Regions from separate parts of the Kitasatospora sp. NPDC059599 genome, predicted to be linked through region 2. Evidence: riboswitches for the same ligand, from Rfam matches in the RefSeq annotation. Region 2 holds a riboswitch; each other region holds the start of a gene.
The links. Region 2 has a riboswitch for cobalamin ahead of ACFV04_RS37610 (prenyltransferase/squalene oxidase repeat-containing protein). Riboswitches for the same ligand answer to the same signal wherever they lie in the genome.
Positions count from the first base shown of each region.

Region 1: another riboswitch for cobalamin. It lies ahead of ACFV04_RS13780 (HoxN/HupN/NixA family nickel/cobalt transporter); the one in region 2 lies ahead of ACFV04_RS37610 (prenyltransferase/squalene oxidase repeat-containing protein).
Region 3: another riboswitch for cobalamin. It lies ahead of ACFV04_RS33040 (FecCD family ABC transporter permease); the one in region 2 lies ahead of ACFV04_RS37610 (prenyltransferase/squalene oxidase repeat-containing protein).

Region 1 covers NZ_JBHWCL010000030.1:47,198-54,371, reverse strand. Annotated here, with positions in the region: gene ACFV04_RS13795 (AAA family ATPase) at 1-182, shown strand, start outside; gene ACFV04_RS13790 (hypothetical protein) at 344-2,035, opposite strand; gene ACFV04_RS13785 (ArsR/SmtB family transcription factor) at 2,091-2,474, opposite strand; cobalamin riboswitch at 2,557-2,771, shown strand; gene ACFV04_RS13780 (HoxN/HupN/NixA family nickel/cobalt transporter) at 2,803-3,918, shown strand; gene rpmG (50S ribosomal protein L33) at 3,990-4,154, opposite strand; gene rpmB (50S ribosomal protein L28) at 4,271-4,507, shown strand; gene rpsN (30S ribosomal protein S14) at 4,507-4,812, shown strand; gene ACFV04_RS13760 (CobW family GTP-binding protein) at 4,809-5,993, shown strand; partial or broken gene rpmF (50S ribosomal protein L32) at 6,102-6,263, shown strand; gene ACFV04_RS13750 (M24 family metallopeptidase) at 6,413-7,174, shown strand, end outside.
Region 2 covers NZ_JBHWCL010000169.1:1,126-8,299, forward strand. Annotated here, with positions in the region: gene ACFV04_RS37605 (putative Ig domain-containing protein) at 1-1,096, opposite strand, end outside; cobalamin riboswitch at 1,589-1,738, shown strand; gene ACFV04_RS37610 (prenyltransferase/squalene oxidase repeat-containing protein) at 1,837-2,928, shown strand; gene ACFV04_RS37615 (flagellar hook-length control protein FliK) at 2,958-3,437, shown strand; cobalamin riboswitch at 3,626-3,757, shown strand; gene ACFV04_RS37620 (prenyltransferase/squalene oxidase repeat-containing protein) at 3,867-5,516, shown strand; gene ACFV04_RS37625 (hypothetical protein) at 5,513-6,643, shown strand; gene ACFV04_RS37630 (CbiQ family ECF transporter T component) at 6,654-7,174, shown strand, end outside.
Region 3 covers NZ_JBHWCL010000128.1:7,158-14,331, reverse strand. Annotated here, with positions in the region: gene ACFV04_RS33060 (amino acid ABC transporter ATP-binding protein) at 1-387, shown strand, start outside; gene ACFV04_RS33055 (CGNR zinc finger domain-containing protein) at 515-1,102, shown strand; gene sodX (nickel-type superoxide dismutase maturation protease) at 1,251-1,613, opposite strand; gene sodN (superoxide dismutase, Ni) at 1,872-2,267, shown strand; cobalamin riboswitch at 2,355-2,503, shown strand; gene ACFV04_RS33040 (FecCD family ABC transporter permease) at 2,596-3,675, shown strand; gene ACFV04_RS33035 (ABC transporter ATP-binding protein) at 3,672-4,592, shown strand; gene ACFV04_RS33030 (ABC transporter substrate-binding protein) at 4,611-5,603, shown strand; gene ACFV04_RS33025 (nuclear transport factor 2 family protein) at 5,692-6,075, shown strand; gene ACFV04_RS33020 (GNAT family N-acetyltransferase) at 6,086-6,559, shown strand; gene ACFV04_RS33015 (anti-sigma regulatory factor) at 6,753-7,163, shown strand.

The DNA of each region.
Region 1 (7,174 bases), on a different contig from region 2:
GGCGACCGGACCTCGCCGTCGTGCACGCCGGTGACTGCGCCCGGCGGGCCGGGGAGCGGAGCCAGTACGTGAAGGAGGCGCAGGCGCACACCCTGTTGGTGGCCCTGGCGGAGGAGCTGGGCGATGCCGAGTTGGCCGGGCGCAGCCGGGCCCGGCTGCGGGAACTGGCGGGTCAGCTCTAGGGTCCGTCCTCACACCGCGACTGCGGGGCGACGCTCCCCGGCCTTCGGCTTGCGATGCACGCACCCCAACGCCGCCCGGCCCGCCCTCCGGGCGGACGACGGGAGCGTGACGACGGGAGCGTGACGACGGGAGTGAGCGGACGGGAGCGTGCGGACGGACCCTAGGGAGGCGGGCCCTGGGGCGCGGTGCTGAACGAGAGCCGGGTGCGGTGCTCGCCGGTGCGGACGGTGAGTCCCTGTCGGGGGAGTTCGGCCGGGTCGCCGCCGTCGGCGAGCCAGCAGGCCACGGCGGAGCCGAGCAGCAGCGGGTCGATGCCCGGGTCGGGGCCGCCCCAGTCCGGTTCGGCGCGGGCCTCCAGCAGCAGACCGCTGCGCAGCCGGAGCAGGTGCCGGGCCGGGCCGAGCGCGGCCACCGCGACGGCGAGGCCGGGGAGTTCCGCGGCCGAGTCGGCGAGCCAGCGGGGAGCGGGGAGTTCGGCGTGGACCTCGGTGCGGGCCAGCACCTCCGCGGTGTAGCGCAGGGCGTCGCCCGGGTGTTCGTCGGTGAGCGCGTGGAAGCCGCGCGGGGTGTGGTCGGCCGGGTCGACGGGGTAGCGCCGCAGACTGACCTCGGTGCCCTCGCTCCCGCCCTCGACGTCGTACGCGGTGGGTCCGTCGGTGGTGCCGGGGTGCGGGACGGGCTTGGGGTAGGGCGGCAGGAGCGGTTCGTCCCCGGGTTCGTCCAGGTGCTCCAGGAAGGAGTAGAGCAGGGGGCGCAGCAGCGCGGCGGACCGGCCGCGCCGGCTCAGCGAGCGGTCGGTGAGCGGGCGCAGGGTGTCCGGGTCCTGCTCCCGCAGGGCCCGGGCGAGTTGGGCGGCGAGGTCGCCGTCGGGGTCGAGCACGGGGGCGGTCTGGCCGAAGGCGTAGCCGGGGGAGCGCGGGTCGAGTTCGGCGGCGCCGGTGGCGACGAGCACGGTGGGTCGTTCCAGCGCGGCGCCGTAGACGGATACCGAGCCGTGGTCGCCGATCAGGCAGTCGGCGGCGACCAGCGCGGCCTGCCAGCCCTGGTGCGGCGGGATCAGCCGCAGGCCCATCCGGCGGGCGGTGTCGAGCAGCGCCTCGGGGTCGTGCCGGCTCCAGATGTTGGGGTGCAGGACGACGGCGACCGTGTACTCGTCGGCGGGCAGCCGGCGGACCAGCCGCTGGGGCAGGTCGGGGCGGCGGCCGAATAACGAGTGCTCGCTCCAGGTGGAGTTGACGACGACGAGCCGTCGGCCGTCGACGGCGCCGAGCGCGGCCCGGTAGGCGTCCCGGGAGCGCAGGCTGCGCAGCATCCGGTCGAGGCACGGGTCGCCGACGACCCGGGCGACGTCCAGCGCTTCGGGGCAGGAGGTCCGCAGGCGGTCCAGCTGTTCGGGGTGGGAGAGGCCGAGGACGTCCACGAACACCTCTCCGCCGTGGGTGAGTTCGTTGCGCGAGAGGCCTGCGGAGCTGGTCGTGTCGCCGGTGGACTCGGTCACCAGGCGGTTGTAGCCGGCGCCGTGCGGGAGGACGACGAGCCGGGCGTCCAGGTGGTGCATGGAGGAGTGGACGGCGCAGGCGACGGCGAGGTCGAAGTGGTGCCGGAGGGCGTCCTGCCAGTCGAGCACGGTGAAGCCGGGCAGGCCGTGCAGGTAGTCGTCCAGGGCGCGGTCGGCGAAGGCGGAGCCGGGGTTGACGGTGAAGTACCGGTCGATGCCGTCCGGGTTGAGGAGGGTGAGGACGTCGAGGACGCGGGTGGCGGAGGTGAGGGTGCGGGCGACCGCCAGCACGCGTGCCCTGACCGGTCGGGTGTTCCAGCGGTCGGCGGGCCAGGCGTGGGGGTGGGACGGCACACCATGATCGTACTCATCCGGTGGCCCGGCCCGACGGCTGTTCCCCGAGTGTCGGTCAGCCCGCGGCGGCGGTGGGCTCGTGGTGCTCGCCGGCGGCGCATTCGTCGAGGAGGGGGCGCATGTCCTCGTCCACGAGCCGGTAGCGCACCACGCGGCCGTCCTTGTCGCCGGTGACGACGCCGGCCGTGCGGAGCAGCCGCAGGGCCTGGGAGACGGCGGGGTCGCGCATGCCGGTGGCGACCGCGAGGTCGGTGACGGCGAGCGGGCCGGCCCGGTGCAGGGCGAGCAGCAGGGCGAGCCGTCCGGGGTCGGCGAGCAGGGAGAAGCGCTCGGCCCAGGACCGGACGTGCGCGGTGTCGCCGATCGCGGCGATGGCCTCGCAGACCCGGTGCCCGTCGATGGTGCGGTGGCCCGCGCGGTCGGCCGGTACGAGATGCATGCGGACATTCTTGCAGGCGGGGGCCTGTGATCCTGGACACCTGCGCAGGTGCGCAGCCTTGCATGGGTCGGGGCGCGACCCCTACGGTGTAGCCCGCCGTGGTGCTCGGGAAGACCGGTGACGGACCCTCAGGGGTCCCAGTCCGGAGCGGCCCTCGCCACTGTGATCGGGTGAGTTCCTTCGTCCTCGACGGAATTCGGTCCGTGTCCACGAAGCCACTGGGTGCCTCGCGCACTCGGGAAGGCGGACCCGGATGTCCCGTAAGCCAGGAGACCGGCCACGGCACTTCACGAAGTGATTCCACGAGGTGTTGGAGCGTGATCCTGAGATGACCCTGCCCGAAACCGCCGCGGCGGACGCGAAAGCGGCGCCGTCCGTGTTGCCCGCCTTCCGGTGGAAACGCGAGGACACCGTCCGTACGGCCGGGTTGATGGGGGTGATCCTGGCCATGCACGTGGTGGCCTTCGGGACGCTCGTGTTCCTGGTGGCGCCCGAGCGGTACGCGGTCGGCACCCAGGTCTTCGGGGTGGGCCTGGGCATCACCGCGTACACCCTCGGGATGCGGCACGCGTTCGACGCCGACCACATCGCGGTGATCGACAACACCACCCGCAAGCTGATGGCGGACGGCAAGCGGCCGGTCTCGGTGGGATTCTGGTTCGCGCTGGGGCACTCCTCGATGGTGGTCATCATGGCCGCCCTGGTGGCGGGCGGCGCCCAGCTGGCGAACACGCTGATGGACGACGAGTCGACCACCCACAAGTGGCTCGGCGTGGTCGGGACGACCACCTCCGGGGTGTTCCTCTACCTGATCGGCGCGCTCAACCTGGCGGCGCTGCTCGGCATCGTCAAGGTGTTCCGCGCGATGCGGGCCGGGCAGTACGACGAGGCGGAGCTGGAGGCGCACCTCGACTCCCGCGGCTTCATGGCCCGGGTGCTGAACCGGGCGACCCGTTCGATCACCCGCCCCGGGCAGATGTTCCCGGTCGGCATGGTGCTGGGCCTGGGCTTCGACACCGCCACCGAGGTCACCCTGATGGTGATGGCGGGTTCGGGCGCGGCCGCCGGGCTGCCCTGGTACGCGATCGTCTGCCTGCCGCTGCTGTTCGCGGCCGGGATGAGCCTGTTCGACACCCTGGACGGGACGTTCATGAACTTCGCGTACCAGTGGGCCTTCTCCAACCCGGTGCGGAAGGTGTACTACAACCTGACCATCACGGGGCTGTCGATCGCGGTGGCCTTCATCATCGGCACCATCGAGCTGGTCGGCGTGCTGCACGAGAAGTTCGACCTGACCGACCCGGTGAGCGGCTGGATCGCGGAGATCTCGCTGGACAACGTCGGCTACGCGATCGCGGGGCTGTTCGTGGTGGTCTGGGCGGTGGCGATCGGGTACTGGAAGCTCGCCAAGGTCGAGAAGCGCTGGACGCCGCAGGAGCAGTGAGCTGAGGGGCCCACCGCGCGGTGCCGAACGGCGCCTCCCCACTCGGGGAGGCGCCGTTCGTGCGTGCGGGGTCAGCGCTCCTCGCGGAAGTCGACGTGCCGGCCCGCGACCGGGTCGTACTTGCGCAGGACCATCCGGTCCGGATCGTTGCGGCGGTTCTTGCGGGTCACGTACGTGAAGCCGGTGCCGGCGGTGGAGCGGAGCTTGATGACGGGGCGCAGTTCGCTGCGGGCCACGGGTGTCCTCCTGGGTCCGGGGTGTTCGGTCGAGACCGTACACCGAAATGGAAGTCATTTTCATCTGGTGTAGCGTTTGCGCCGTCCCGATCATTCCCGGACGCCAGGGAGCACCCATGTCCGCCCACTGCCGGCTCACCGGCCGCCGGCCCGGCTTCGGCAACGCGATCTCGCACTCGCACCGCCGCACCCGCCGCCGCTTCGACCCCAACGTCCAGCGCAAGCGCTACTGGCTGCCCGGTGAGGGCCGGTACGTGCGGCTCACGCTGAGCGCCAAGGGCATCCGCACCGTCGACACGATCGGCATCGAAGCCGCCGTCGCCCGGATCCGGGCCCGGGGGGAGAGGGTCTGATGGCCGAGCAGAGCAAGATCGCCAAGAACGAGCAGCGGCGCGCCGTCGTCGACCGGTACGCCGAACGCCGGGCCGAGCTCAAGCGGATCATCGCCCACCCCGGCGCCGACCCGGCCGAGCGCGCCGCCGCGCGGGCCGAACTCGCCCGCCGGCCGCGCGACGCCGGCGCGACCCGGGTCCGCAACCGCGACGCCGTGGACGGCCGCCCCCGCGGCTACCTGCGCGCCTTCGGCCTCTCCCGGGTCAACCTGCGCGCGCACGCCCACGCCGGCCACCTGCCGGGCGTCCGGAAGGCGAGCCGGTGAGCCCGGTGGACGCCCCGGAGCGGATCAAGCTGCCCGTGGTCGTCGTCGCCGGGCTGCACGCCGAGGAACGACGCGCGGCCGTCGACGAGCTGACCGCGGACGCGGTGGAGGCGGTGGTGCTGCGGCACGACCTGCGGGACGCCTCGCTCGGCCTCGTCCACCGGGAACTGCGCGACGCCCGGGGGGTGTTCGACGCGGACGACGCGCCGTTGACGAACGACTGCCCGTGCTGCGCCCTGCGCGAGGACCTGCTGCCCCGGCTGCTGGGGATCGCCGACGAAGGCCGCCACGGGCTCGCCGTCGTCGAACTGTGGGGCGGCAGCGACCCGCACCCGGCCGTCGAGGTGATCGCCGGCGGAGAATCCGGCGGGCGGCGCCTCGCGGACGCCGTCGAACTCGCGGGCGTCGTCACCGCCGTCGCTCCGGACCGGCTGATCGGCGAACTCTCCGTCCCCGACGACCTGGCGGAACACGGCGAACACACCGCCGAACGGGACGAGCGGACCCGTGCGGAAGCGTTGGCCCACCAGATCGAGTACGCCGGCACCCTCGCCGTTCCGCGAGCCACGGCGCACGCTCCGGGGCTCGCACTGCTGCGTCAGCTCCACCCCACCGCCCGGGTCGTCCGGCTCGGCACCGGCGCCCTCACCCGGGCCGCACTCGGCGGCTTCGACGTCGCCGCCGCCCGCGACCGGGTCAACCCGGCCATCGCCCTGCTGCCGCAGGAACGCGACGAGGCGGGCGTCACCACCCTGGTGTGGGAACGCCGCCGGCCGCTGCACCCGGAGCGGTTCCACGAGGCTCTGCACCAGCTCGTCCCGGCGGCGCAGCGCAGCCGCGGCCGCTTCTGGCTGGCCAACCGCCCGGACCTGATGCTGGCCTGGGACGCGGCCGGGGCCAACCTCGCCGTCGAGGAGTGCGGGCCCTGGCTCGCCACCCTGTCCGACGCGGCCTGGGAGTTCTACCCGCCCGCCCGGCGGGCGGCGGCCGCCCTCGACTGGCACCCGCTGCACGGCGACCAGGTCCAGCAGCTCTGCTTCACCGCGGAGGGGCTGGACGTCGACGGGATCACCGCGCTGCTCGACGCCTGCCTGCTCACCGACGTCGAACTCATCGCCGGTGAGGCCGGTTGGAAGACCCTGCCCGACGCCTTCCGGGACCTGCTCGCCCCCCTCCACTGAAGGAGCCCCGACATCATGCGCAAACGAACAGCCCCGCCGAAGGAGCGGCCCGACCCCCTGGACGCGGCCGGCATCGAGGACGTCGACCACGAGGACCAGGAGCTTCCGATGGCCGTGCCCGAGCGCGGGACCTCCCGCAGCAACACCCGGCACCGTCGCGCCCGGTGAAGGGCGACGCCCCCGAAGCCGGTCCCGGTCACGATCGACGGCCGCGAGCTGCTCGTGCCGCAGAACCTGGTCCCGGCCTACCGCCGGGGGCTGATCGACCCGGGGGAGGCGCAGCGGCGGCGGCCCGTGGCGGCCCGACCGTGCCGGGTGGCGGGAAACCGGTGGTGGTACGGGGGCGCGTCGGGGGCTCCGGGGGTTCCGTCGGGGGTGCTCGGCGGGCGGTTCGGGCCGGGGGTTCGTAGGCTCGACGCATGGCGGATGCGTACGCGGGGCGGCGGGAGCGGGTGAGGGAGCACTGCAGTGCGGCCGGGGCCGATGCGGCGCTGATCACCCGGGCGGCGAACGTGCGGTATCTGACGGGCTGCGCGCCCTGCGGGGCGACGCTGCTGCTGACCAGGGAGCGGGCGCTGCTGGCGCTGCCCGACGACCTGCCGCCGGACGACACGGGGGAGCACCTGATCGTCCCCGACGTGACCCGGCTGCCGGTGGCGGCCGGGGCGGACACCGCGCTGGCCGCCGCCGCCGCGGCGAGCAGCTTCGGGGTCGAGGGCCTCGCGGTCGAGGAGCACGACCTGACCGTCAGCCGGCACCGGACGGTGGCGGGCCTGGCCGAGCGGGCCCGGCTGGTCGACCTCGGGCAGGTGGTCGAGCGGCTGCGGGTGGTCAAGGACGAGCACGAGATCGCCGATCTGCGGATCGCCGCCGAGATCGCCGACCAGGCGCTCGGCGAGCTGCTGGAGTCGATCCTGGTCGGCCGCACCGAGCGGCACCTGGCCATGGAGCTGGAGCGCCGGATGATCGACCACGGGGCCGACCGGGCCGCCTTCCCGGTGTCGGTCGGCACCGGCAGCCACTCCGGCCAGGCCGCCCACCAGCCGACCGACCGCCGGGTGGAGGAGGGCGACTTCCTGACCGTGGTGATGGGGGCCCAGTACCGCGGCTACGGCGTGTCCACCGCCCGCACCTTCGTGATCGGCGCCGCTCCCGCGCCCTGGCAGGTGGAGCTGCACCGG
Region 2 (7,174 bases):
CCGGGGCGCCGGCCAGGGCGTAGACGGAGGCGATGATCGGGGAGGAGGCGCTGGTGCCGCCGTAGACGTTCCAGCCCGAGCCGCCGTAGGTCTGGTAGACCGCGACGCCGGTGGCCGGGTCGGCGACGGCGGAGACGTCGGCGACGGTGCGCTTGGCGCAGCCGGTGTCCTTCTGCCAGCTCGGCTTGGGGTCGTAGGCGGAGCAGCCGGAGCCGGCGCCGTTGCCGCCCGCGGTGCTGCCCCACACCTTCTCGCTCCAGCCGCGGGCGGTGGAGGCGCGGCTGAGGCTGGTGCCGCCGACCGCGGTGACGTACTGGGAGGCGGCCGGGTACTCCACGCCGTAGCCGGAGTCACCGGAGGAGACGGTGATGGCGACGCCGGGGTGGTTGAAGTAGCTGGCGTCGGAGCTCGTGTCGGTGGAGTCCTCGCCGCCGCCGTAGCTGTTGGACACGTACTTGGCGCCCATCGAGACGGCGGTGTTGACCGCGGCGCCCAGGTTGTCCATCGAGGCGTCGTCGGACTCGACCAGCAGGATGTGGCAGTTGGGGCAGACGGCGCTGACCATGTCGACGTCGAGCGAGATCTCCCCGGCCCAGCCGCTGTCGGCGGTCGGGTAGGTGGTGCCGCCGCGCTGGTCGACCTTCTTGAAGCAGCCGTTGGCGGTGGTGCACGCGGGCAGGCCGTACTGCGAGCGGTAGGTCGCGAGGTCGGACTCCGCGTTCGGGTCGTCCTGGGCGTCGACGATGGCGACGGTGGCGCCCGAACCGGCCGAGGCCGGGAGGTTGTAGGCGGAGGCGAGGTCGCTGGGCCCCAGGCCGGAGGGGTTGATGTCGGGGGACAGGGCGAGGTGCTGGGCGACGTCGGTGCGGGCGAGCGCGAGGCAGGCCATCTCGCCGGGGTGGGTCGGGGCGGCGCAGACGCGCTTGGTGGCGACACCGGTGGTGCTGCCGGTGCCGGCGGTCCCGCCGGGGGCGGCGGAGGCACCGGGGGCGGTGACCGCGAGCAGGCCGGTGGCGGCCAGCGCGAAGGCGGGCAGGGCGGCGAGGAGTCTGCGCGCCCGGGCAGGGCGCGCACCGCTGGGGGAGTGGAAGCGCAAGAGTCGACCCTCCGTGGGGGTGAGGGCGCGGCCGGTGCCGGCGGTAGGGGTGCTCGCCGGGACGGGCTCGGGCCCGTGCTGACGGATCACGTGCAGGTGCTCGCGGGCCCGCGGCGGTTGGCCGCGGACCGGCGTGGAACTCGCGCTGTACGGGAGGTGGGGGCACGCGTCCCGGGGTGAGCGGGGTGGCGTGGGCATGACATGCGTGGCCATGTCGGAGTTCCGTACCGTTCGCGGTCGAGTGCGGCCGCTTCGGCACCGCCATGAGGTTACTGACGGGTCGTCGGCGGGCTCAAGGCGCCGCTCGCAGCCTTTACCGGGCTTTGCCCATCAATTGTCCAGCGGAAGAGGCGGGTTGATCCTCCCGGCCCGAAGGCGGCCCCACGCGCCCCTCCGGGCCCGGCGGACGGCTCCACGCGCACCCGCCCCGCCCGCCGGTGACCGGTGGACCCAACGGGGTGCCACCGTGATGTGACGCACGAACCCTTGACCGGATCTTTTCCGTTTCGCCATGATGGACCGTCAAGTTCTGACTCCGTCGTTGGGGGAAGCCGGTCCGAATCCGGCGCTGACCCGCAACGGTAGGCCTCCGACACCCGTCGGCGGCGAGCCCGAGTACCCGCGGCGGAGGTGTGTCACCACTCCTCCCGTCGTGGTCTGCGGGCCGGAGCTCCGAGGGCTGCCCCGGCGCGTTCGCCGACGTCCTCCGGGCCCCTGCGTCCAGGCCCGGAAAGGCACCCATGCCCGCGCTCCGCCGCACCCTCGGTCTGCTCGCGATACCCGCCCTGGCCCTCGCCACCGTGCTCCCGGCCGCCGCCGCGCACGCCGCGCCGGCCCCCGCGACGTCGGCCCCCGCAGCGTCGGCCTCCGTCACGGTCCGTCCGGACGCCGCCGCGGCCGGCTGGCTGGCCCGCCAACTCGTCGACGGCGACCACTTCGAGTCCGTCTTCAATGGCACCGCCTACCCCGACCAGGGCCTGACCGTCGACGCCGTACTCGCCTTCGCCGCCTCCCACGGCTCCGACCTGGCCGCCGCCAAGGCCACCGCCTGGCTCGCCAAGCCCGAGATCATCAGCGGCTACCTCGGCGACGGCACCACCGAGGCCTACGCCGGCGCCACCGCCAAACTGCTGCTCGCCGCCGAGGTCCGCGGCGAGAACCCGGCGAGCTTCGGCGGCGTCGACCTGCCCGCCCGGCTGCGCTCCCTCCGGACCGCCGAGGGCCGCTTCTCCGACCGCTCCCAGTGGGGCGACTACAGCAACGCCTTCGGCCAGTCGCTGGCCCTGATCGCCCTGCACCGCACGCCCGGTGACGCCCCGGCGGTGGCCGTCGACTACCTCGCGAACAGCCAGTGCGCGGACGGCGGCTTCCCCGTCGCCTTCGGCCAGACCACCTGCGCGAGCGACGCGGACGCCACCGCGCTCGCCGTCCAGGCCCTCGCCGCCACCGGCCGCACCGCCAAGGCCAACGCCGGCCTCACCTGGCTCACCACCCACCAGAACGCCGACGGCGGCTTCGCGGCGGCCGGGGCAACCGCCTCCAACGCCAACACCACCGGCCTGGCCACCCAGGCGCTGCTGGCCGGTGGGCACTTCGGCGCCGGCCTCAAGGGCTGGAGCCGACTGGTCAAGCTCCAGCAGGGCTGCGCCGCCGACCCGGCGGTGCGCGGCGCCGTCGCCTACGACGCCACCGGCTTCACCGCGGGCACCGGCGCCCGGGCCACCGCGCAGGCCGTCCTCGGTCTCGCGGGCACCCCGCTCGCCACCCTCTCCGCCGCCGGGGCCCGCCCCGACGCCCCCACGCTGCTCTGCCCGGCACCGGCCGTCCGCTGAACGGGCCCGACACTGCGAGGAGTTCACCGATGAACGACACCCTCACCCCTGCCCGACCTGCCCGCCGCACGCTCGGCTCGATCGTCGCAGCCGCCGCCCTCACCGCCGGCCTGCTCGGCGTCTCCGCCGCGCAGGCCCCGCAGGCGCAGGCCGCCGCCTGCGACGGGACCACCGGCGTCACCGTCGTGGTCGACTTCACGGCCGTCGGCGGCGGCATCGAAACCGGCTGCGCCCCCGGCGACCCGGCCAGCGGACTCGCCGCGCTCACCGGCGCCGGGTTCCCCTACGCCTTCCACCCGAGGTTCCCCGGCTTCGTCTGCAAGATCAACGCGCTGCCGGCCACCTGCACCAACCCGACCGGCAACGCCTACTGGTCGTACTGGCACGCCCAGCACGGCGGCCCCTGGTCGTACAGCAACCTCGGCGCGGGCAGCTACAACCCGGCGCCCGGAGACGTCGAGGGCTGGTCCTTCGGCGCGGGCGCCCAGCCGGGCATCACCGCCCCCTGACGCCCGTTGGCGCGGCCGGCCAACGGCGGCGCCACCGGAGCCCCGGCCCCCTGTCCGGACAGGGGGCCGGGTGCACCGGCGTGCCCGGATTCGGTGGTGGGGGCGCCGGCGTCGACGGGTGCGCGTCCGGGTCGCAGGAGCCAAGGGACGTTAGTGACCTGACGACCCGTTGACTCCCCGTCGGACGCCGTGGTCTGATGAACCGGTTTTTCACCCTCGGCATTCAGGGGAAGCCGGTCCGATTCCGGCGCTGACCCGCAACCGTAGACCCACCGCCCGGTGGGTGAGCCGGAATGCCTGGACCGGGGGTCTGTTCACACAGCACTTGCGTCGTCGCGGACTACGACGCAGCTCTTGACGCCCCCGCGTTCCCGGCGGGCGGCCGTCGGCTGCGCCGTGTCTCCCGTGTCGACCGACCAGGGAGTCGTCGTGAGGGTCAGCAGCAGTCGCACACGTCACAGGAACCGGGACCTCGCGTCGCTGGTGGTCGCCGGCACCGTCGCGGTCGCCGCGTGCGGCACCGTCCTGCTCGGCCACCCCGGTACCGCCGCAGCCGACCCGATCGGGCAGTGCACGGCGACGGCGGGCACGTTCGACGTCGATCACCGGGGCCGCAGCGCCACCCGGGGCTGTGACGCCCGCCCCACGACGGGCGCGAACCCGCTGCACGACGCCGGCAACCCCGGCACCACCACGCCGCCCGAGGGCCGGACCCCGGACGCCGCCAAGGGTGGCGCCTACCTCACCGACCCGGCCCGGCTCATCGACGGCCACTACTACGAGGGCTTCCCGGCCTTCGCCGACTTCGGCCTCACCATCGACGGCGCCTACGCCCTCGCCGCCACCGGCACCGACGACGCCGCGCTGCGCAGGATCGTCGACTTCCTGGACCGGCAGGGCAAGGACGCGAGCGAGCGCACCGTCAACGACTGGACGGCCATCGGCACCGAGTACGCCGGCGGCGGCTCGATCGGCAAGGAGGCGCTGCTCGCCGAGGCCGTCGGCCGCGACCCGCGGAACTTCGGCGGCCACGACCTGATCGCCGCCCTCGCCGCGCTGGTGTGCACCAAGGCCGACGCGAACAGCGGCTGTGACGCCCCCGGCAACTACGCCTACGCCACCTCGGTCTTCTCCCAGGCACTCGCCGTCATGGCCCAGCTCCGGGCCGGGGACGCCGCCAACGCAGCCCCTGCGATCGCCTACCTGAAGGGCCTCCAGCACGCGGACGGCTCCTGGCCGAGCCTGATCCCCGCCACCGGCGACTCCGACGTGGACAGCACGGCGATGGCCGTCATGGCCCTGGCCCTCGTGCCCGGGGACGAGGCGGCGCAGGCGGTCGACAGGGGGCTCGGCTGGCTCGCCGCGCGGCAGCTGCCCGACGGCGGCTTTCCCGGTGCGGCCGGCGACTCCACCAACTCGGCCGCGCTGGCCGTCCAGGGCATGACGCTGCGCAAGGCCGACTACGGCGGTCGGATCGCCAAGGCGCTCGACTTCCTCGCCGGGCAGCAGAACGGCGACGGCGGGTTCAACGTCGCCTCCGCCGGCCAGCGGGGTTCGGACGTCCGCGCCTCCACCCAGGTGCTCGGTGGTGCCACCGGGATCTCCTTCGGCACGCTGACCCGCAACCTCGGCGGTACTCCGACGCCGACTCCCTCGGGGACGCCCACCGGCACTCCGACGCCGACTCCCTCGGGGACGCCGACCGGTACGCCGACAGGAACGCCCACCGGTACGCCGACGGGCACTCCCACCGACACGCCGACCGGCACTCCGACAGGAACGCCCACCGGCACCCCGACGGACTCGCCCACCACGACTGCGTCGGCCCCGGTCACCGACGTGCCCTCGACCGGCGGTGGCCCGACCACCCGGCCGGCCGGCGGCGTCGACGCCCCGGCGGGCGGCGCCGACGCCCGGGCCGGGAGCGTGTCGGGGCAGACCGGTTCCGGCAACCTCGCGAGCACCGGAACCCAGGCGCTGACCCTGACCGCAGGTGCCGGTGCGCTGACCGCGCTCGGCGCCGCGGCCGTCCTGGTCGCCCGTCGCCGCCGCACCGCGGCCCCGGGGCGGCACCGGTGAGCCCGGGACGCGCCACGCGCCTCGGGCGGTTGTCCGGGGCGGCGGCGCTGACCTTCGCGCTCGCCTGCGGTGGCGTCGCCGTGGGCGCCGCCCCCGCGGTGGCGGCGCCGTTGCCGATGGACCAGTGCACCACCACCTCGGGCGTCGTCCTCGCGGTGGACTTCGGGAGGTGGGGCGGCCCGCTGCTGCGCTCCTGCGGCACCACCCCGACCACCGGGTACGCCCTGCTCAACCAGGGCGGCTGGAAGACCACCGGCACCGGTCACGACGGCCCGGCGTTCATCTGCCGGATCGGCTACGGCGGCTTCCAGGGCGGCAAGCAGTTCCCGACCCCGGATCAGGAGAAGTGCGTCCTGACGCCCCCGGCCACCGCCTACTGGTCGTACTGGCACGCCGACCCCGGGCGGAACACCTGGTCGTACAGTCAGCTCGGTGCGATGCTCTACCAGCCGAAGCCCGGCAGCGTCGACCTGTGGATCTTCGGCGGGACCGACATCGAGGGCACCGAAGGGCGTCCGGCCTTCTCGCCGGACAGCGTCCGGGCGCTCAACGCCGGCCCCGGTGGGCAGCCCGCCGACCCGGGCCATGGCACTGCGGGCGGCTCCGGCGGTGGCTCCGGCAACGGTGGCTCGGGCGGTTCCGGCAGCGGGTCGACGAGTGGTGGTGCCGGGACGACCGGCGGCAGCGGCTCCGGCGGATCCACCGGCACGACCGGTGGATCCGGGACCGGCCGTGCCCCGGCCCCCGCCAGGCCTCCGGCGGGCGGAGCCCGTCCGCCCGCGCCCGTCACGCCCCCGGGGAACGGCACCGCCGGCACCCCCGAGGACGGCATCACCCCGCCGGGCGCCCCCGAGCCGACGCCGGTACCCGCCACACCGGTGCCGGTCGACCCGCCCACCGCGGCGCCGACGGACACCCCGAGCGACCGGCCGACGGAGCAGGCCGCGGCGGCCGCGCCGACGGCCACCCCCGCCGTGCCCGGCGGCGTGGTGAACGCCGACCCGGTGGCCGACACCCCGCACGACTCCGGCTCGATGGTCCCCGCCGTGGTGGGCTCCGTCCTCGTCGTGGTCCTGGGCGTGGCGACCGTGGTCACCGCGCGCCGCCGCCGGCGACAGGCCGAGTGATCCGGTGACCATGCCCGACAAGCACGCCGCCGGCTCCCCGGCCACCGCCCCCGCGCGGGGCGGGGGCAGTCGGCGCAGCCCGCGGAACCTGCACCCGCTGGCCTGGTGGACGTGGGCGCTCGCCCTCGCCACGGCAGCCAGCCGCACCACCAACCCGCTGCTCCTCCTGCTCGTCCTCGCCGTGCTCGGCTACGTGGTCACCGCCCGCCGCAGCGAGGCCCCGTGGGCGCGCGGGTTCACCTACTACCTGTGGGTGGCCCTGAGCGTGGTGGCGATCCGGGTGCTGTTCCGCTGCGTCTTCGCCACCGGCATCACCCCGCACGACCACCTGCTCTTCTCGCTGCCGCACATCCCGACCCCCGCCTGGTACGCGGGCATCCGGATCGGCGGCCCGGTCTCGCTGGAGGCGACGCTCTCCGCGGCGTTCGACGGGCTGCGGCTGGCCTGCCTGATCTGCTGCATCGGCGCCGCCAACACCCTGGCCAACCCCAAGCGGGCGCTGCGCGTGCTGCCCGGGGCGCTCTACGAGCT
Region 3 (7,174 bases), on a different contig from region 2:
GCGCGCGAGCGCGGCATGGCCCTGCTGGAGCGGGTCGGGCTCGCCGACAAGGCGAAGAGCTACCCCTCCCAGCTCTCCGGCGGCCAGCAGCAGCGCGTGGCGATCGCCCGCGCGCTGGCCATGAAGCCCAAGCTGATGCTCTTCGACGAGCCCACCTCGGCGCTCGACCCGGAGCTCGTCGGCGAGGTGCTGGACGTCATGCGCGGGCTGGCCGAGGAGGGGATGACGATGATCGTCGTCACCCACGAGATGGGCTTCGCCCGCGAGGTCGGCGACGCGCTGGTGTTCATGGACGGCGGCGTGGTGGTCGAGTCCGGCAACCCCCGTGACGTCCTCACCGACCCGCAGCACGAACGCACCAAGGCCTTCCTGTCCAAGGTGCTCTGAACCGTCACCGTCGGCGCCCGGCTGGCAGCTCCTGCCGGGCGCCGATGCTCGCCCGAGTCGTTGGGGCACCGCACGGGTAATAGGCTGGAAGCAGTCAGCCCGTTACCGATTTTCTGGAAGGACCGCCGTGGAGCTCGCCTCGTACGCCGATCTCGCCGTTCGACTGGTGAACACCGAGGAGCCCGAGCGCGGCACCGACACGCTGACCTCCGTGGACGCGGTGCGCGCCCTGTTCTCCGACTCGTCGCGGGCCGCCGCGCTCGCCGACGAGTCCGACCTGCCCCGGCTGCGGGCGGTGCGGACCCGGCTGCGCGGGGTCTTCGAAGCCGCCGCCGAAGGGGACGAGACCCGGGGGGTCGACCTGCTGAACAGCCTGCTGATGGAGTACCCCGTCAGCCCGCTGATCTCCGGGCACGACCACCTGGACGACGCCGGACGGCCGCGCTGGCACCTGCACCTGGCCGACAACTCGCCGACCGCCACCGCGCACTTCAGCGCGGTCGCCTGCATGGGCCTGGCCGTCCACCTCACCGAGTTGGGCGCCGACCGGCTGGGCATCTGCCAGGCCGCGCCCTGCCGCAACGCCTACCTGGACACCTCGACCAACCGCTCCCGGCGCTACTGCTCGGACCGCTGCGCGACCCGGGCCAACGTGGCCGCCTACCGGGCCCGCAAGCGCCAGGAGGCGGAGGCCGCACTGGGCGGCGGGGCGTAACCGGGCGACGGGGCGCAACCGGGCGGCGGGGCGCAACCGGGCGGCGGGGCGCAACCGGGCGACGGGGCGCAACCGGGCGGCGGGGCGTAACCGGGCGACGGGGCGCAACCGGGCGACGGGGCGCAACCGGGCGGGCGGCCGCCCGGGATCAGACCTCCTCCACCCAGACGCCGAGGCGCCGGGCCAGGCCCGGCACCCGGGCCAGCCGCGGGGAGAGCAGCAGCCGCTCCAGCCGGCGGCCCGGCGCCAGCCAGGCCGGGCTCGGGCGCAGCCGCAGCAGCACCCGGCCGAGCACCAGGTCGTCCGGGACCGCGCCGTAGCTGCGGCTGTCGCTGTCCACCGGGCGGTTGTCCGACAGCAGCCACCAGCCCCCGGACCGGCGCTCGGCGGCCCGCTTCACCACCAGCAGGTCCTGCTGGAAGGGGTGCCGGAAGAGCACCACGGCCCCCGGCCGGATCGGCGCGCCGTAGCGGACCAGCAGGCGGTCGCCCTCGTGCAGGGTCGGGACCATCGACCGGCCCGCCACGTCGACCAGCCCCAACGGCAGCGCGCCGCCCCGGTCCCGTCCCCCCGGTTCCGTGCTCCGTGCCACGACTCCTCCTCCCGCGCCGCCGGCCCCCAGTCTGCCGTACGGAGCGTCACCTGTTCGATGTCCGGAATACCCCGGTTCCGGGTCCGCCTTTTGCCCTAGGCCCACCGCCCGATCGCGAAACCACGAGGGCGGAAGGGTAATCTCGGGCGCGGGAAGACGATCTAAGGAAGGACTCCCATGTTCTCTCGTCTGTTTGCACCGCGTGCCACCGCTCACGCCCACTGTGACCTGCCCTGTGGCGTGTACGACCCGGCGCAGGCCCGGATCGAGGCCGAGTCCGTCAAGGCCACCCAGGAGAAGTACCAGGCCAACGAGGACCCGCACTTCCGGGCCCGCGCCGTCATCATCAAGGAGCAGCGCGCCGAGGCCGTCAAGCACCACATCTCGGTGCTGTGGAGCGACTACTTCAAGGCCCCGCACTTCGAGAAGTACCCGCAGCTGCACCAGCTGATCAACGACACCCTGAAGGCCGCCTCGGCCGCCAAGGCGTCCACCGACCCGGCCACCGGCCAGGCCCTGCTGGACCTGATCGCCGAGGTCGACAAGATCTTCTGGGAGACCAAGCAGGCCTGAGCCTGACGCGTCGCCACCCGACCGCCCCCGTCCGCACCGCCGGACGGGGGCGGTCGTGCGTCCACGCCCGGACCGACCCGGTAAGGGTTGCCTGCCCTGAGTGACTGTTATGCTGCCAGGGCGTCCGAGGGGGAAGTCCGGTGTGAATCCGGCGCTGACCCGCAACGGTGAGCACGGCCCGCACCAGCGGTGCGGCCGCGCCAGCCCGATCGCCCCCGGTCGCTGACCTCCCGACAACTCGCCGCGGACTGCGAGGGGAACGGCGCCCCGGCACGCCCGCGGCCCGCGCCCGCCCCGGCACACCCGCGGCCCGAGGCAAGGCGCACCCGTGAACCGCGCACCCACGACCCGTGCGGTCGGCCCGCCCGTCCGCCGAATACCCGCCGTCCCACTCGCCGTCGGCCTCGCCGCCGCGCTGCTGCTCTCACTGGTCTGCGGGGTGGCGTTCGGGTCCTCCGGCATCGCACTGCCCCGCGTGCTGCGGCTGCTGACCGCCGGTCTGACGGGCGGTCGGCTGGACGCCGACGAGGCGGCCGCGTACGCGATCGTCTGGGAGATCCGGCTGCCCCGCACCGTGCTGGCCGCCGTGGTCGGCGCCGGACTCGCCGCGACCGGCGTCGCCGTCCAGGCGCTGGTGCGCAACGCGCTCGCCGACCCGTTCGTCCTCGGCATCTCCTCCGGCGCGGCCGTCGGCGCCAACGCCGTCCTGCTGTTCGGCGCCTTCGCCTCGCTCGGGGCGTGGGCGGTCTCCGCCTCCGCCTTCGGCTCCGCGCTGGTCGCGATGGCGCTGGTCTACCTCGCCGCCCGCACCGCGTACGGGCTCACCCCGCTGCGACTGGTGCTCACCGGCACGGCGCTCTCCTACGGCTTCTCCGCCGCCACCACCCTGATGGTCTTCGCCGCGGACCGCGGCGAAGCCGCCCGGGACGCCATGATGTGGCTGCTCGGCAGCCTCGGCGGCGCCACCTGGGGCTCGGTGCCGATCGCCGGCTGCACCGTGCTGGCCGGGCTGACCTACCTCGGCTGCGCCGCCGGCCGGCTCGACGGGCTCGCCATGGGGGACGAGACCTCCGCCTCGCTCGGCGTGGACCCGGACCGGCTGCGGCGCGAGCTGTTCGTGGTGACCGCCGCCGTCACCGGCACGGTGGTCGCGGTCAGCGGGGCGATCGGCTTCGTCGGACTGCTGGTGCCGCACCTGGCACGGATGCTGGTCGGCGCCGCGCACCGCCGGGTGCTGCTGGTCGCACCGCTCGCCGGCGCGCTGCTGCTGGTCTGGGTGGACATCGCCTCCCGCACCCTGCTGGCGCCCGCCGAACTGCCCGTGGGGGTGTTCACCGCCGTGCTCGGCGTGCCCGCCTTCCTGCTGATGATGCGCCGGCGCGGCCACGCCTTCGGAGGCCGACGGTGACCGACTCGAACGGGGTGCCCCGGATGCCCGATCCCGCCCATCCCGCCGGCCCCGCCGACCCGACCGGGACCGCCGGCCGGACGGAGACCGCCGGCCGGGCGCGGGCCCAGGACCTCGCCGTCGAAGCCGTCTCGGTGGAACTGGCCGGCACCCGGCTGGTCCACGAGGTGAGCCTGGCGGCGGCCGCCGGGCAGGTGGTCGGCCTCGTCGGCCCGAACGGCAGCGGCAAGTCGACCCTGCTGCGCTGCGTCTACCGGGTGCTGAAGCCGGCCGGCGGCGCCGTCCGGCTGGACGGCGACGACCTGTACGCGCTCTCCGCGCGCGCGACCGCCCGACGGGTGGCCGCGCTGACCCAGGAGCACTCCGCCGAGTTCGACTTCACCGTCGCCGAGGTGGTCGCCATGGGCCGGCTGCCGCACCGGCGCGGGTTCGGCGCCCCGACCGACGCGGACCGGGAGCGCTGCGCCGGGGCCCTGCGCAGGGTCCGGGCGGACCACCTCGCCGGACGGGGCTTCCTGAGCCTGTCCGGGGGCGAGAAGCAGCGGGTGCTGTTCGCCCGCGCGCTGGTCCAGGAGCCGCGCCTGCTGGTGCTCGACGAGCCCACCAACCACCTGGACATCGCCCACCAGTTGGAGGTCCTGGCGCTGGCCCGCGAGGCCGGACCGACGGTGCTCACCGCGCTGCACGACCTCAACCTGGCGGCGGGCCACTGCGACCTGCTGTACGTGCTGCGGGCCGGCCGGATCGTCGCCTCCGGGCCGCCCGTCGAGGTGCTCACGCCCACCCTGCTGGCCGGGGTGTTCGGCGTCCGGGCGACCCCGGTCCGGCATCCGGAGACCGGCGCCGTCCAGCTGCTGTTCGACCGCCTCGACCGCCCCGACCGCTCCGACCGCTCCGACCGCTCCCCCGGAGCCTGAACCACCGAAGGAACCACCGTGCGCACCAAGGCCGTTGCCACCACCGCCCTGCTCGCCCTCGGGCTCACCGCCTGCGGCGCGCAGATCGCCCCGAAGGAGGCCGCCACCGGCTCCGCCCACTACCCGGTGACCGTCGAGAACTGCGGCGACAAGCTGACCTTCGCGCAGAAGCCGGCCCGGGCGGTCACCAACGACGTCAACATCACCGAGCTGATGCTCTCCCTCGGCCTCGCCGACCGGATGGCCGGCTACGTCATGCCCGACGACAAGGGCAAGGTCGACCGGGTGCCCTGGAAGGACGGCTACCAGCAGACCGCGTGGCTCTCCAAGAAGACGCTCACCAAGGAGATCGCCCTGGACGCACGGGCCGACCTGGTCCTGGCCGGCTGGCACTACGGCTTCGACGAGGGCAGCGGCGTCACCCCGCAGGCGTTCAAGGCCCTCGGCGTCGACTCGTACGTGCTCAGCGAGTCCTGCCGCAGCGGCAGGGGCGGCGAGCGCGGCGTGATGGACCCGCTGGACGCGCTCTACACCGACCTGGCCAACCTCGGCGAGATCTTCGACGTCAAGGACCGCGCCGACCGGCTGATCGCCGACTCCAGGGCCCGGATCGCCGCCGTCCCGCAGCCCGAGCGCCGCCCGTCCGTCTTCCTGTACGACAGCGGGCAGGACAAGCCGTACACCGCCGGGAAGTTCGCCGCCGCGCACCGGATCATCGCGAACGCCGGCGGGACCAACATCATGGGCGACCTCGCCGACACCTGGGTCACCGCCGGCTGGGAGAGCGTGGTGCAGCGCGACCCCGAGGTGATCGTGATCAACGACTACGCGACCCCGGACGCCGAGGAGAAGCGGAGGTTCCTCAAGTCCTTCCCGCCGCTGGCCGGCGTCTCCGCGATCAGGAACGACCGGATCTTCGTCCTGGACTACGTCGACCTGGTGGAGAGCCCGCGCAACCCGGCCGCGATCGAGGCCCTCGCCGACTACCTGCGCACCGTGCCGGCCCGCTGACGGTCGGGACCGACCGCTCCTCCGGCCGGCGGCGCCGGGCGTACGCTCGGAGTACGAGCCGACGGACCCCGACCGGAGGAGCGAGATCATGACCACCATGGCGGCCCCCGCCGCCTTCGACACCCGCGCGCTGCGCGAGGGCATCGAGCGCTGCGACGCCGAGGCCCTCCTGGCGCTCTACGCGGAGGACGCCGAACTGCGCATGGTCGACCGCAAGACCCAGCCCAGCCACCCCCTGGTGATGCACGGGCGGGAGGAGATCGGCGCCATGCTGGGCGACATCTACGGCCGCGAGATGACCCACAAGCTGGAGCAGGTGGTCGTCCAGGACGACCACGTCGCCTTCCTGGAGTCCTGCCGCTACCCCGACGGCGTCCGGGTCCTGATGGCCTCGATGGCCGACCTGCGGGACGGGCGGATCGTCGACCAGACCTCCATCCAGGCCTGGGACGAGACGGGGCCCGAGCAGTAGGCTCGCAGACATGATCCGCACCGCCGTCGCCACCGACGTTCCCGTCATCCACGCCATGATCCGTGAACTCGCGGAGTACGAGAAGGCCCCGCACGAGGCGGTGGCCACCGAGGAGCAGCTGCACGGGGCGCTGTTCGGCGCCGAGCCCGCGGTGTTCGGCCTGATCGCCGAGGATGCGGCCGGCCGGCCGGTCGGTTTCGCGCTCTGGTTCCGCAACTTCTCGACCTGGCGCGGCACCCACGGGATCTACCTGGAGGACCTGTACGTCCGACCGGAGGCCCGCGGCGGCGGCCACGGCAAGGCGCTGCTGCTGGAGCTCGCCCGGATCGCCGTGGAGCGCGGCTACTCCCGGGTGGAGTGGTCGGTGCTGGACTGGAACCAGCCCTCGATCGACTTCTACAAGTCGATCGGCGCGGTGCCGATGGACGAGTGGACCGTGTACCGGCTCACCGACGAGGCCCTCGCCGCCGCCGGCAGCCGCTGAGCGGACCGGAGGAGTCCGGGAAAGGGTCTGCCACCCTGCGTCGCAATGCCTTACCATCAGTAACTCCCGAACCGGGATGCGGTAGGGCAGAGCGATGGCGGATCCGCAATCCCGGTGCCCCCTTTGAGGGGCGGCAAGCAGGGGTAACAAGCGGGGTACCAAGCAAGCAAGGCGCGTCACCCAGGAGGCAAGGGTGTCCCAGATCGACAGCGATCTCGGTGTTCAGGATTTCGTGGAGGTCCGGCTCCCCGCAGCGGGGGCCTACCTCTCCGTGCTGCGAACAGCGACGGCCGGGTTGGCGGCCCGGTTGGACTTCACCCTCGACGAGATCGAGGACCTGCGGATCGCGGTCGACGAGGCCTGCGCCATCCTGCTCCAGCAGGCGGTGCCGGGCTCCGTCCTGTCCTGCGAGTTCCGCCTGGTCGGCGACTCGCTCAAGGTCACCGTCTCCGCCCCGACCACGGACGGCAAGGCCCCCGAGCGGGACACCTTCGCCTGGACCGTGCTCTCCGCGCTGGCCGGCGAGGTCGACTCCTCGGTCGCCGAGGACAAGACCGTGTCGATCAGCCTGCACAAGAAGCGCGGCGGTTCCACCGCCCACTGACCGGGCGGCCG